DNA from 2 places in the Streptomyces sp. NPDC055400 genome. Region 2 is predicted to be linked to the other one. Evidence: riboswitches for the same ligand, from Rfam matches in the RefSeq annotation. Region 2 holds a riboswitch; the other holds the start of a gene.
What was found. Region 2 has a riboswitch for ZMP and ZTP ahead of ACWIGU_RS21990 (glycine hydroxymethyltransferase). Riboswitches for the same ligand answer to the same signal wherever they lie in the genome.
Positions count from the first base shown of each region.

Region 1: it holds a riboswitch for ZMP and ZTP, as region 2 does, so the genes downstream of both, ACWIGU_RS14960 (bifunctional 5,10-methylenetetrahydrofolate dehydrogenase/5,10-methenyltetrahydrofolate cyclohydrolase) here and ACWIGU_RS21990 (glycine hydroxymethyltransferase) in region 2, are expected to answer to the same signal.

Region 1 is NZ_JBSHLM010000005.1:169,834-176,916, forward strand. Features, by position in the region: gene ACWIGU_RS14925 (saccharopine dehydrogenase family protein) at 1-199, opposite strand, end outside; gene ACWIGU_RS14930 (helix-turn-helix domain-containing protein) at 361-1,287, shown strand; gene ACWIGU_RS14935 (SDR family oxidoreductase) at 1,513-2,220, shown strand; gene ACWIGU_RS14940 (epimerase) at 2,252-3,229, opposite strand; gene ACWIGU_RS14945 (NAD(P)H-dependent oxidoreductase) at 3,326-3,988, opposite strand; partial or broken gene ACWIGU_RS14950 (helix-turn-helix domain-containing protein) at 4,216-4,464, shown strand; gene ACWIGU_RS14955 (MmyB family transcriptional regulator) at 4,620-5,084, shown strand; ZMP/ZTP riboswitch at 5,071-5,161, shown strand; gene ACWIGU_RS14960 (bifunctional 5,10-methylenetetrahydrofolate dehydrogenase/5,10-methenyltetrahydrofolate cyclohydrolase) at 5,184-6,062, shown strand; gene ACWIGU_RS14965 (hypothetical protein) at 6,083-6,418, opposite strand; gene yczR (MocR-like transcription factor YczR) at 6,606-7,083, opposite strand, start outside.
Region 2 is NZ_JBSHLM010000008.1:115,347-122,429, forward strand. Features, by position in the region: gene ACWIGU_RS21985 (hypothetical protein) at 1-121, shown strand, start outside; gene ACWIGU_RS21990 (glycine hydroxymethyltransferase) at 226-1,674, opposite strand; ZMP/ZTP riboswitch at 1,736-1,822, opposite strand; gene rocD (ornithine--oxo-acid transaminase) at 1,916-3,166, shown strand; gene ACWIGU_RS22000 (hypothetical protein) at 3,293-4,138, shown strand; gene pdxR (MocR-like pyridoxine biosynthesis transcription factor PdxR) at 4,359-5,783, opposite strand; gene ACWIGU_RS22010 (carboxymuconolactone decarboxylase family protein) at 5,831-6,373, shown strand; gene ACWIGU_RS22015 (hypothetical protein) at 6,370-6,555, shown strand; gene ACWIGU_RS22020 (ABC transporter substrate-binding protein) at 6,656-7,083, opposite strand, start outside.

The DNA of each region.
Region 1 (7,083 bases), on a different contig from region 2:
GCGCGCCGGGAGCGAGGTCGCGCACCGCGTCGAGCTTGCACGCGTCCCGTCCGACGAGCACCGGCGTCGCTCCCCGTCTCAGCAGCTCCGCCACGACGAAGCGGCCGGTGTGTCCGTAGGCGCCGAAGACGACGACCGGCCGCCCGTCGAGCGACCCGGTGGTGTGATGCGAGGCGGGTCCCGAGAGGGTGTTGCTCATCGTCGGCTCCAGTGTCCGAAGGGCGGTGGTGTGCGGTTCGACAGCAATGATCCGGGCGAGGGGCCCGCCCAGCCAGTGGCAGGAATGACGAGGGGCGTACAGTTTCGGACATGCAATCCCTCGCGCGTTCCGCTGTACGTTCCGCTGCGCATTCGGTTGCGATGGCGCTCCCCGAAGGCACGATGCTCTTCGAGGCCGCGGGGGCGCTCGAAGTCTTCGGCTCCGACCATTCCGACCTGGCCGCGCCTTGGTACTCGTTCACCACCTGCGGACCCGCCGGGTCCCGCGTCGGCGACTGGCTCCGGGCCGACACCACCCACGGACTCGAGGCCGTCGCCGATGCGCAGACGGTGATCGTCCCGGCGTGGCGCGACGTCGAGCAGGAGCCTCCGCAGGAACTGCTCGACGCCCTGCGCACCGCCCACTCGGCAGGCGCCCGGATCGCCTCGCTGTGCACCGGCGCCTTCGTCCTGGCCGCGGCCGGACTCCTCGACGGCCGTCGCGCCACCACTCACTGGGCGCACACGGAAAGGCTCGCGGCGCGGTACCCGGGCGTCAGGGTCGACGCCGAAGTGCTGTTCACCGACGAGGGCAGCGTCCTCACGTCCGCCGGCAAGGCGGCCGGAATGGACCTGTGCCTCCACATCGTGCGCACGGACCACGGGGCGACGGTCGCCAACGCCCTGGCGCGGCACCTCGTGACGCCGCCCCATCGGGACGGCGGCCAGGCGCAGTTCATCCCGGCGCCGGTGACGCACGGGCGCGACCATCCGCTCGCCGATCTGCTCCCCTGGGTGCTGGCCCGGATCGACCAGCCGCTCACCGTCGAGGACATGGCCCGCCAGGCGGGCATGAGCAGCCGCAACCTGGTGCGGCACTTCCATGCCGTCACAGGGACGGCGCCCCTGAGGTGGCTGTTGAGCCAGCGTGTGCGGGAGGCGCAGGAGCTGCTGGAGTCGAGCGACGACACCGTCGAGCGGATCGCGGCACGGACGGGCATGGGGACCTCCGCCACGCTCCGGCGGCACTTCGCCCGGGTCACGGGCCTGCCGCCGGAGGCCTATCGGAGGACGTTCGGCGGCCGGTGACACGCGCCGCACCCCGCACGATGCACACCCCCACGATCACCGAACCCTCACCCTAAAGCTGAGGTCGAGGTGCCACTCGATGAGACCACGCCTCGGACCGGGCCCGGGACCGCGCGCCGGACGACGGGACCGCGCCTGGGAGCCGCCCGGGACCCGCCTGGTACCGCCAGTCCCAGGAAGACGGGACTCCTGGCTGATGGCAGCGCGGGGCCGCACGCTGGTGGCATGACGAAAACACTCATCACCGGAGCGAACAAGGGTCTCGGCTTCGAGACCGCCCGCCGACTCGTCGCCGCAGGCCACACCGTCTACGTGGGCAGCCGCGACCCCGAGCGCGGCCGCCGCGCCGCCGAGCAGCTCGGCGCACGCTGGGTCCAGCTCGACGTCACGGACGACGCGTCCGTGAACGCCGCCGCGAAGACGATCGAGGCCGACGGCGGCCTGGACGTGCTGATCAACAACGCCGGCATCGAGGGCCGGACCCCGGACGGCGGCGTGATCGGCGCCGCGGACGTGACCGCCGACGAGATGCGGTCGACCTTCGAGACGAACGTCTTCGGCGTCGTACGTGTCACCCACGCGTTCCTGCCCCTGCTGCACAAGTCCGACGCGCCGGTCGTGGTCAACCTGAGCAGCGGCCTGGCCTCGCTGGCCCGGGTCACCGACGCGGGGACGCCGACCCACGCGTATCCCGGAGTCGCCTACCCCGCCTCGAAGACGGCGGTGAACATGGTCACCGTGCAGTACGCGAAGGCGTTCCCCGGCATGCGGATCAACGCGGTCGAGCCCGGCTACACCGCGACGGACCTGAACGCCCACACCGGCATCCAGACCGTCGAGGAGGGCGCCGAGATCATCGTGCGCATGGCCCAGCTGGGCCCCGACGGCCCGACCGGCACGTACGTCAGCGCGGAGGGCCCGCTCCCCTGGTGACGACGCGCGTCGCCCGACGGGGACGCCCGCCTCACACCGTCCCGTCCGCCATCGCCCGCGTGACGTCACGCCCACCGCGTACACGTCGCGCGAGGTTGGCGGCGGCGTCGGGCCACCCGGCGTGGTCGAAGGAGAAGCCCGCGTCGAGCAGCCGGCCCGGGACCACGCGGCGGCTCTTCAGAAGGAGTTCGGTGTCCGAGCGGAGCGCGAACGCGCCGAGTTCGGCCATCCACTTCGTCGCGGGAAGGCCCACCGGAACGCCCCATGCCGCGCGTAGCGCACGCATGAAGTCACGCTGCGGCAGCGGCTCGGGGGCGGCGAGGTTCACGGGCCCGTCCAGGTCGTCGCGTTCGATCAGGAACCGGACCGCTCGGGCGAAGTCACGGTCGTAGATCCAGGACACGTACTGGCAGCCGCCCGCGACCGGACCACCGAGGCCGAGCCTGGCCAGGCGCAGGAGGACGTCGAAGACACCGCCGCGATCGGGGCTCATGACCATCGCGGCGCGCAGGGCGACCTTGCGGGTGTGCGGGGTGTCGGCCCGCTCCTGCGCCCGCTCCCACACCTTGGCGATCTCGACGCTGTAACCCCAGTAGCCCGGGACGCCGGCCTCGTCGCCGCCGAGTACGCCGGTTGTCTCGTCGTTCGGCGCGGCGAAGCTGTGGGCGTAGATGGTGGCCGTACTCATCTGCAGCCACACCCTCGGAGGTCGCGCTGCGGCGGAGACGGCCTCGCCGACGACCTCGGCGGACCGCACGCGCGAGTCCATCATGGCCCGGAGGTTGGCCTGTGTGTAACGGCAACTGACGCTGCGTCCGGCGAGGTTGATCACGACGTCGCTGCCGTCGACGACCTCGGCCCAGGGGCCCAGGGTCTCGCCGTTCCAGCGGACTTCGTCGTCGTGCACGGGCCGCCGCGTGAGGACGACGACTTCGTGTCCCGCTGCGGCCAGTTCACGCTTCAGGATCGTCCCTACCTGCCCGGTGCCGCCGGGTATCACGATCTTCATGGAGCCCCCTCATCGTGTCGGCCCCACCTTAGCGCAGATATTTGAACACGTTCAAATAGAAGGGGGCCCAGGAGGGCCGCCCGCGCGGGACGGTCCTCAGGCCCGGTCGCGGACGTGCAGGTCGAGTCCGCTCGTGCCCGGTGCCTCGACCTCCGGCAGGAGCCGCATGTCGTGGTCGTAGTCGCCGCCCGTGAGAGGGCGGAAGGGGACGGGCGTGGCCGTGAAGAGTGTGTCGAGTCGTCGCGCGTACTCCGCCCGCGCGGCGGCGAATCGTTCGTCGGGCAGTTCGTTCGAGCTGTACACCGCGAACGGCTCCAGCGGGTTCATGCCGGTGAACCAGAACAGGCCGTGCTGAATGGGGTGCAGAACGTCCGCGAGGCTTCCGTGGACACCACGGTCGGAGAACGCGGACTCGCGCGCGCCGACCGTCACCGACACGAGCGCCCGCCTGCCCGGCAGGGAGCTTTCGCCGTACGGCGGCGGGACCGCGGGGCCGTACGCGAAGCCGCTCGTGAAGACCCGGTCGATCCAGCCCTTGAGGATCGCGGGCGCCGAGAACCACCACATCGGGAACTGCAGGACCACCGCGTCCGACCAGCGCACCTTCTCCTGCTCCGCCGCGATGTCGGGTGACAGACCGCCCGAGAGCGTCGCCCGCTCGGAGTCGGCCATCACGTGCAGCCGGGCCGCTCCGGTGCGCTCGGGGAAGTCCTCGGCGTCCACCGTCGCCTTCCACTTCATCGCGTAGAGGTCGGACACCCTCACCTCGCCCCGCCGTGCGCAGGTGCTCGACCGCGAAGCCGGTCAACGCGGAGTTGAGCGAACGGGGTTCCGGGTGGGCGCTGACCACGAGGATCTTCTTGGGCTGCCGAGGCGTCGTGTCGTTCATGCCACCACGTTCGCCCAGGCGCGTCCGGGCAGCCAGCACCCTGGTCAACGGCGGAACGCTCATCCTGGTACTGCGAGGGCCACGCATACTTGGGTCCATGGACGGCGTGAACGGCATCGGGGACACGGGCGCGGGCACCACCCTCACCACCGGCGGCTCGCAGCGCGGCCTCGGAGACTTTCTCCGCGCCCGCCGCGCGCGCGTCACACCGGAGCGCGCCGGGCTCTCCGGCGGCCGTCGCCGGCGGGTACGGGGACTGCGCCGCGAAGAGCTGGCACAGCTCGCCGGGATCAGCGTGGACTACTACGTACGCCTGGAACAGGGCCGCGCCACGCAGCCCTCCCCAGAGGTCGTCGACGCGCTCGCCGGAGCGCTCGGCCTCGACGCGGCGGAGCGCGGGCATCTCGCGACCCTGGCCGGTGCGCGGCAGGGCCCCGCGCCCGAGACCAGGGTCAGCCCGATGCCTTCCCGGCCTTCGCCACGAACCATCGCCTGGACGTGGTGGCGTGGAACGTCCTCGGCGCCGAGCTCATCGGCGGTCTGGGCAAGCCGGCCCGCCGCGACCGGAACAACGCGCGGTACCTCTTCCTCGACCCCGCTTCCCGCGTCGTCCACCCTGAGTGGGAGGACCGGGCGGCGGAGGCCGTGGGCCAGCTGCGGGTCTGGTCGGGGCGCTACCCCGACGACACGGAACTGGCCGCGCTCATCGCCGAACTCACCGCGCTCAGCCAGGAGTTCAGGCGTATCTGGGACAGCGGCGAGGTCGTGATGTGCGCGGCGGGGCGCAAGCTCCTGAGACACCCGGTGGCCGGGCTGCTCACGCTGGACTTCGAGACGCTGCACGTACCGGCAGTTCCCGGCGAGACGGGCCTGGTCGTGCATGTGTTCAGCGCCGAGGACGGCAGCGAGGAGGCCGCGGCTCTCGCGCGGCTGACCGAAGCCGTTACAGTGGCCCACAGGCCGTGACTGGCGCTGGGGTGGAGAACCACCGGGGAGCGGCCTGACCAAAGGGTCGATGTATGCCGTGCGCCTGGGCGAGTGGTCAATGACGCCTGGGAGGCGACCATGTCCCCGACACGGACAACCCACCTCATGGACGGCACCGGTCCCGCCCGGCGCCTCGTCGAGGAGTCCGCGGGCAAGGCGGCGGAGCTGGTGAGGCGTACGGGCTCGGCGCCCTGCCTCGCGACCGTGCTGGTGGGCGAGGATCCCGCCTCCGTCACCTACGTACGTATGAAGCAGGCCCGCTGCGCCAAGGCCGGTATCGAGTCGCGGCGCGTCCAGCTCCCCGCCACCACGACGACCGCGGAGCTGGTCGCCACCCTGCGCGAACTGTCACAGGACGCGTCGGTCCACGGAATCCTGCTCCAGCACCCCGTGGGCCCGCACATCGACGAACGCGCGGCCTTCGAGGCCATCGCTCCGGAGAAGGACGTCGACGGCGTCACCATGAGCTCGTTCGGCGCGATGGCCTTCGGGCTGCCCGGGTTCGTCTCCTGCACACCCGGCGGAATCATGCGGCTCCTCGACGAGTACGACGTCGGTCTCGCGGGCCGGCACGCGGTCGTCGTGGGCCGGAGCGCGATCCTCGGCAAGCCGGCCGGGATGCTGCTGCTCGCCCGGGACGCCACGGTGACGTACTGCCACTCGCGGACTGCCGACCTCAGCACGTTCGTGCGGGAGGCGGACATCGTGGTGGCGGCGGTGGGCCGGCCCCGGCTCATCCGCGGCGAGGACATCAAGCCTGGCGCGGTCGTCATCGACGCCGGCTACAACGCGGGCAACGTCGGTGACGTGGACTTCGACACCGCGGCCGAGCGGGCCCGCCTGATCACTCCCGTTCCCGGCGGGGTGGGCCCCATGACCATCGCCGTCCTCCTGGCGCAGACGGTCACCGCCGCATACCGCCAGCTCGGCGCGGACCCCGGCCGCGCGCTCGCCTGAGGGGACGGCGGTCCGGGGCCCTACGCGGTGGCGACGTCGAGGAGTCCGGCGGCCGCCACCGCGAGTGCGGCGCGCGGCAGCGGCTCGCACTCCAGCGGTGCGCACACCTCGAAGCCGATGTGCCGTACCGCCGTCTCACCGGAAGGCAGCATCTGGAGATACTCGGGCCCGTCGGGTTCCTCGCGGCCCAGGAGGAATGCGACGGTCAGCAGCGTTCCGGCGGCGACCCCCGGGGATCCGGCCTGCGGTTCACGGGCGATCAGGGTGAACTCTCCCTCGTACGGGCCTGGCGGCGGCTCGGCCAGAAGCCACTGAGCGAACTCGGCGGCCCGCGCCGCGCCTTCACCCAGTGGCACGCGCCCGAGGAAGTACGCCCCGAACCACCAGCCGCCGTCCGTATCTGTGCCGAGGGCCGATCCACAGCTCCTCGACGGGCCGGCCCGGATAGTGGGTCCCGCGCCATGCGAGGCGGAAGAGGGGACCGGTTCCGGGACGGGGGCGATCCGCGTACGGCATCGAGTGATCTCCTTCGGGCACTGGCGCTCAGACCACCCAGTGCGGTCGGCGCGCGGCTGATGCCGAGGGGAGGCCGGCGGCGAGCGCGGTCGCCATGCGGTGGACGGCCTCGCGCAGGGTGTCCGCCGAGGTCGTGTACGGGATGCGCATCCGCTGCTCGAAGATGCCTGGGTCGGTGGCGAAGTGGGCGCCGCTCTCGATCCGGACGCCGTTGTCGAGGGCCCGCTCGGACAGCGCGGAGGCGACGGGTTCGCCCAGGTCGACCCAGAACGACAGCCCGCCGGGCGGCAGTTGCCAGGTCCAGTGCGGCAGGTGCTCGCCCAGCGCGGCGGCCAACGCCGCGCGCTGTAGCCGTAGTTGCTCAAGGCGGGGCGGCAGAAGCTCGTCCGACCGGTCCAGGAGGGTGAGGGCCAGGAGTTGGTCGACGACCGATCCGCCCATGTCGGTGGCCACGCGCTGGCCCGCGAGTTCGGTGACGAGCGGTGCGGGCGCGCGCAGCCAGCCG
Region 2 (7,083 bases):
GGCGGCGGGTGCCGCGCTGGCTCTGGTGCTGCGGCCGCTGGCCGACAGGTTGCCGCGTCGTCGCCGGACGGGCGGGACCCCGCCGGACACCGGACCACGGCAGCAGCTGATCGACTCCTGAGAGTCGCTCTTCAGCTCTCACGGCTGCGAGTACGCACTGACCGGCCCGTCGGTGCGGCTGGTGACGGGCCGGTCAGGAGATCACAGAGCTAGAGGGGCAAGCGATCAGGTGAGGTCGACTTCCGGGTAGAGCGGGAAGCCGCTCAGCAGGTCGGATGCTCGCGTGGAGACCTCGTCGGAGACCTTCTCGTCCAGGATGTGCTGGGCCTTGGAAGGCGCGCCCTTGCTGGTGGTGCCCGGTTCGGCGGCGGTGAGCACGCGGTCGATGAGGCCGGCGACCTCGTCCATCTCCGTGGTGCCCAGGCCCCGAGTGGTCAGAGCGGGGGTGCCGATGCGGATGCCGGACGTGTACCAGGCCCCGTTGGGGTCGGAGGGGATGGAGTTGCGGTTGGTGACGATGCCGGAGTCGAGGAGCGCGTTCTCGGCCTGGCGGCCGGTGACCCCGTAGGAGGTGGCGACATCGATCAGGTTGAGGTGGTTGTCCGTGCCGCCCGTGACGAGGGTGGCGCCCCGGCGGGTCAGGCCCTCTGCGAGGGCGCGGGCGTTGTCGACGACGGACTGCGCGTACTCGCGGAACTCGGGGCGGCGAGCCTCGGCCAGGGCCACGGCCTTGGCGGCCATGACGTGGGGCAGCGGACCTCCGAGGACCATCGGGCAGCCGCGGTCGACCTGGTCTGTGAGCGAGTCGTCACAGAGCACCATGCCGCCCCGCGGGCCGCGCAGCGACTTGTGCGTCGTGGTGGTGACGATCTGGGCGTGCGGCACCGGGTCGAAGTCGCCGGTGAGGACCTTGCCGGCGACGAGGCCCGCGAAGTGCGCCATGTCGACCATGAGGGTCGCCCCGACCTCGTCGGCGATCTCGCGCATGATGCGGAAGTTCACGAGGCGGGGGTATGCGGAGTAGCCGGCGACGATGATCAGCGGCTTGAAGTCGCGGGCCATGGCGCGCAGGGCTTCGTAGTCGACGAGGCCGGTCTGCGGGTCGGTGCCATAGCTGCGCTGGTCGAACATCTTGCCGGAGATGTTGGGGCGGAAGCCGTGGGTGAGGTGGCCGCCGGCGTCCAGGGACATGCCGAGCATGCGCTGGTTGCCGAAGGCCTGACGGAGCTCGGCCCAGTCGGCGTCGGAGAGGTCGTTCACGTTGCGGACGCCGGCGAGCTCCAGGGCGGGGGCCTCGACGCGCTGGGCGAGGACGGCCCAGAAGGCGACGAGGTTGGCGTCGATACCGGAGTGCGGCTGGACATAGGCATGGCGGGCGCCGAAGAGCTCGCGGGCGTGTTCGGCAGCGAGGGCCTCGACGGTGTCGACGTTGCGGCAGCCGGCGTAGAAGCGGCGGCCGACGGTGCCCTCGGCGTACTTGTCGCTGAACCAGTTGCCCATCGCGAGGAGGGTGGCCGGGGAGGCGTAGTTCTCGCTGGCGATCAGCTTGAGCATCTCGCGCTGGTCGGCGATTTCCTGGCCGATGGCGTCGGCCACGCGGGGCTCCACCGCGCGGATCACGTCGAGGGCGCTGCGGAACGCTACGGATTCGGTGGAGAGGGTGGGCTCTGACATGACGGACCTCCGGACGGATGGGACCTCCGCTGCCCGAGCGAAGTCGAGAGCGGGAGGTTCACGGGTCGGCCCAGGCGCACGGCACACAGTTCGCAGGCCGCTCCCCGATGGTCGGTCCCATCCCAGCGCGCCAGTCACGGCCCTGCGGGCCACCCTACCGGGCGCGCCGGGAGGCGAGGTTTCCCGGTCCACGATGCGAGCGACGATAGGAAGGGGCCACAAGCTCACGTTTTCGCGTCATATGAGCCGTAAGAACGGAGATCCCGTGACTGCCGCGACTCCTCCGAATGCCGTAACGGAAACCTTCATCACCGCGTCCGAAGCGCACAGTGCGCACAACTACCATCCGCTGCCCGTCGTGGTCGCCACGGCGGAGGGGGCGTGGATGACGGATGTCGAGGGGCGCCGGTACCTCGACATGCTCGCCGGCTACTCGGCTCTCAACTTCGGCCATGGGAACCGGCGGCTCATCGAGGCCGCCAAGGCGCAGATGGAACGGGTGACGCTGACGTCCCGCGCCTTCTACCACGACCGGTTCGCCGAGTTCTGCACCCAGCTCGCGGAGCTGTGCGGCATGGACATGGTGCTGCCGATGAACACAGGGGCGGAGGCAGTGGAGACCGCCGTGAAGACGGCGAGAAAGTGGGGGTACCAGGTCAAGGGGGTGCTCGACGGCAGGGCGAAGATCGTCGTGGCGGGCAACAACTTCCACGGGCGCACCACGACCATCGTCAGCTTCTCCACGGACCAGGAGGCGCGCGCGGACTTCGGCCCCTATACGCCGGGCTTCGAGATCGTGCCGTACGGCGATCTGACGGCACTGCGCGGCGCCATCACCGAGAACACCGTCGCGGTGCTGCTCGAACCGATCCAGGGCGAGGCCGGTGTCCTCGTACCGCCGGCCGGATACCTGTCGGCGGTAAGGGAGTTGACCCGCGAGCGGAACGTGCTGTTCATCGCCGACGAGATCCAGTCGGGACTCGGGCGGACCGGGCGGACGTTCGCCTGTGAGCACGAGGGCGTGGTGCCCGACATGTACGTACTGGGCAAGGCGCTCGGCGGTGGGGTCGTGCCGGTGTCGGCGGTGGTGTCCAGCAGCGAGGTGCTCGGAGTGTTCAAGCCGGGCGAGCACGGGTCGACGTTCGGCGGGAATCCGCTGGCCTGTGCGGTGGCGCTCGAGGTCATCGCGATGCTGCGCACCGGGGAGTTCCAGCAGAGGGCGACGGAGCTGGGCGAGCATCTGCACGCGGAGCTCGGGCTGCTGGTGGGCACGGGCAAGGTGACGCAGGTGCGGGGACGCGGGCTGTGGGCGGGGGTCGACATCGATCCGTCGTACGGGACGGGGAGGGAGATCTCGGAGAAGCTGATGGACAAGGGCGTCCTGGTCAAGGACACCCATGGGAGCACGATCCGGATCGCTCCCCCTCTGGTGATCAGTAAGGAGGACCTGGACTGGGGGCTCGACCAGCTTCGGGCGGTCCTGGCGGTCTGACGGTGGTGCGCCTCCGGCAGGGTTCGCCTCGTGGTCCGGCCGTTCACGGGAGCGCCCTCGGAGGGTGGGCCGCCCGCGGGCCGGCTGGTGTGGGGCACCCTCTACAGTCGCTTTGTGCTTCTTGGAATGGTTTGCGCGCTCGGGGCTGCGGTCTGTTTCGGTACGGCTTCCGTGTTGCAGGCGATGGCCGCGCGGGCCGCGGAGCCGGGGTCGGGGTCCGGCGTCGACGCCGCATTGTTGCTGCGGGCGCTGCGGCAGTGGCGTTACGTCGCCGGGCTGGGACTCGACCTCCTCGGGTTCGTGTTGCAGGTCGTGGCGCTGCGGTCCATTCCGATCTATGCCGTCGGCGCGGCGCTCGCCGCGAGTCTGGCGGTGACGGCGGTGGTTGCCTCGCGGCTGCTGGATGTGCGGTTGAGCGGTGTCGAGTGGGGCGCCGTCGGAGTAGTGGTGGCGGGGCTCGCGATGTTGGGGCTGGCGTCGGGGACGGAGGGTGACAAGGCCGGTTCGGACGTGTTGCGGTACGCGATGCTGGGGACAGCGCTGGGCGTGTTGTTGATCGGGGCGGTGGCCGGGCGGCTTCCGGGGAGGGGGCGGGCGCTCGCGCTGGGGCTCGGTTCGGGGTTCGGGTTCGGGGTGGTGGAGGTGTCGGTGCGGCTCATCGACGACGTGTCGCCCGGCGCGTTGCTGAGCAATCCGGCGACGTATGCGCTGCTGCTCGGTGGGGGTGCGGCGTTTCTGTTGCTGACCTCGGCGTTGCAGAAGGGGTCGGTGACCACGGCCACTGCGGGGATGGTCGTGGGCGAGACGGTGGGGCCGGCGCTCGTCGGGGTGATCTGGCTCGGGGATCGCACGCGCGAGGGGCTGGCCTGGCTGGCGGCTCTCGGGTTCGTGGTGGCCGTGGCGGGGGCGTTGGCGCTGGCGCGCTTCGGGGAAGCCCCGGTGGGGGACGCGTCCGCACCGGCCCGGGTCTGACCCGAACCCCACCCGACCCGAACCCGTTCCGACCCGACCTTGAGCTGACCCTGCCCCGCCGCCCCTTGGCGACCCGACCCGACCCGACCTTGAGCTGACCCCGCCCCGCCGCCCCGTGGCGACCCGACCCGATCCTGAGCTGCCCCGCCCCGCCCCCATCGGCCCCCCGACCCGAACGCGGGCCGTGCCACCCGAGACGCCCACTGCCCGATGCCCGCCCCTAAGGCAGCACCCGGCACAACGCCTCGAGCGCGCTGGTCCAGGCGTGGTCCGGTGGGGTTCCGTAGCCCACCACCAGGGCGTCCAGGGGTGGTTCGGCGGGGGCCGCTGCGTGGCGGAAGCTGGAGAGGCCGGCCACTCCGAGGCGCTGCCAGGCGGCGGCGCGGACCACGGACTGTTCGGTTCCGGGAGGGAGTTGGAGGACGGCGTGCAGTCCGGCGGCGATTCCGGTGGCGCGGACGTCGGGGGCGCGTTCGGCGAGGGCGGCGACGAGCTGGTCGCGGCGGCGGCGGTAGCGCAGGCGGGCGCCGCGGACATGGCGGTCGTAGGCGCCCGAGTCGATGAACTCCGCGAGGGTCAGCTGGTCGAGAACGCCGCATGACCAGTCGGCGACGCCCTTCGCCTCGATCACCTCCCGGGTGACGGAGGGCGGCAGCACCAGCCAGCCGAGGCGCAGGCCCGGTGCGAGGGATTTGCTGGCCGTGCCGAAGTAGACGACGCGGTCGGGGTCGAGGCCCTGGAGGGCGCCGACGGGCTGACGGTCGTAGCGGAACTCGCCGTCGTAGTCGTCCTCCAGGATCAGTCCGCCGGTGCGGCGGGCCCAGTCGACGGCGGCGGTCCGGCGGTCGGGGTGCAGGGCCCCGCCCACCGGGAACTGATGGGCGGGGGTCAGGAGGGCGGCACCCACGTCCGGTTCGCCGGTCGCCAACTCATCGGTGCAGGTGCCGAGTTGATCGAGGGGAAGGGGGTGGGTGCGCAGGCCTGACCGCGTCAGGATGTCCCAGTGGACGTCGAGCCCGTATGTCTCCACGGCCACATCGCGCACGCCCCTGTTGCGCAGCACCTCGCCGAGCAGCATCAGGCCGTGGACGAAGCCGGAGCAGATCACGATGCGGTCCGGGTCGGCGTGGACGCCGCGGGCGCGGGCGAGGTAGCCGGCGAGGGCGGTGCGCAGTTCGATGCGGCCGCGGGCATCGCCGTAGCCGAGGGCTTCGTTCGGGGCGGCGTTGAGGGCGCGGCGCGAGGCCTTGAGCCATTCGGCGCGCGGGAACGAGGAGAGGTCGGGGGTGCCGGGGTGCAGGTCGTGGCGGAGTCCGGCAGGAGTGCGTCGGCCCCGGGGCGAGGCCGGCCGGGGCGCCTCGACAGGCCGCTGCGCGACACGCGTCCCCGAGCCCTGACGCGCGGTGAGCCAGCCCTCGGCGACGAGGTCGGCGTAGGCGTCGGCGACCGTGTTGCGGGCGATGCCCAGGTCGGCGGCGAGTGTGCGGGACGAAGGGAGGCGGACACCTGGGGCGAGGCGTCCGCCGCGTACGGCCTCGCGGAGCGCGTCGGTCAGGCCTTTGCGCAGGCCGGAGCCGGTCGGCTCGACGTGCAGATCGATACCGAGCGCTTGACCGGAGGGCGAAGTGGCCCAGGATTCCACCATGGAAATGGACCATACCCGTGGGCTACTCCGCTCGTAGGGTCAATGTCATGACAACGAACGAGAACACCACCGACAGCACCAGCCCGGCCACTGGCACCGACGGGACCACCAAGGAGTACGTCCACGAGCACGCGCCCCGGCTGGCTTGGGCCAAGCACGCTCCGGAGGTCTACAAGGCCATGATCCGGCTCGACGCGGAGGCCCGTAAGGGCGTCGACCCGGTGACGCTGGAGCTGGTCAAGATCCGTACTTCGCAGCTCAACCACTGCGCGTTCTGCCTCGACATGCACTCCAAGGACGCGCTCGCCGCGGGCGAGAGCGTCGAGCGGATCATCCAGCTGTCCGCGTGGGAGGAGTCGCAGCACTTCTACACGCCCAGGGAGATCGCGGCGATCGAGCTGACCGAGGCGATCACCGTGCTCACCGACGGGTTCGTGCCAGACGAGACGTACGAGAAGGCGGCGAAGCTGTACGACGAGAAGGAGCTGACGCAGCTGATCGCCGCGATCACGGTGATCAACGCGTGGAACCGGTTCGGTGTGTCGACGCGGATGGTGCCCGGGCACTACACCGCGGGCGACTTCAAGTGACCGCTCGTACGACGTACCTGGACGCCGGTGTGCGCGACGCGATGATCGCGCTCGGGGCCGCCGCGAAGAAGGGGCTCGGCGAGGCCGGGCTCGCCCGTCTCCTCGGCGTGATCACCGTCATCAACAGCTGGATCCGGCTCATGGTGAGCCGCCGGATCGTGCCCGGCGGACCGCAGTGGTGACGTGCCGCCCACGCCCCCACGCGTAGAAGCCCGCGCACAGACGTGCCGGGTGCCCCCGTCAGGAAGGACACCCGGCACGCGCGCGGGAGGAGCCCTGCGGCTACTTCGGCAGCCAGGACCGCCAGGTCGACTCGTGCTCGTCGATCCACTTCTTCGCCGCCTCGTCCGGCGACAGCTTCTGGTCGGCGATGAGCAGAGAGACCTCGTTCTGGTCCTCGGTCGTCCACTTGAAGTTCTTCAGGAAGGCCGCCGCCTTGCCGCCGCTCTTCGAGAAGTCCGCGTTGAGGTACTTCTGCAGCGGCGTCTTCGGATAGGCGCAGGCCACCTTCTTCGGGTCGGCGTCGCAGCCCTCCTTGTACGCGGGCAGCTTCACCTCCGTCATCGGCACCTTCTTGAACAGCCACTGCGGCTGGTACCAGTACGTCAGGAACGGCTTCTTGGCCTTGGCGAACTGCTTGATCTGGGTGATCTGAGCCGCCTCGGAACCGGAGAACACGACCTGGTACTTCAGCTTCAGGTTGTTGACCA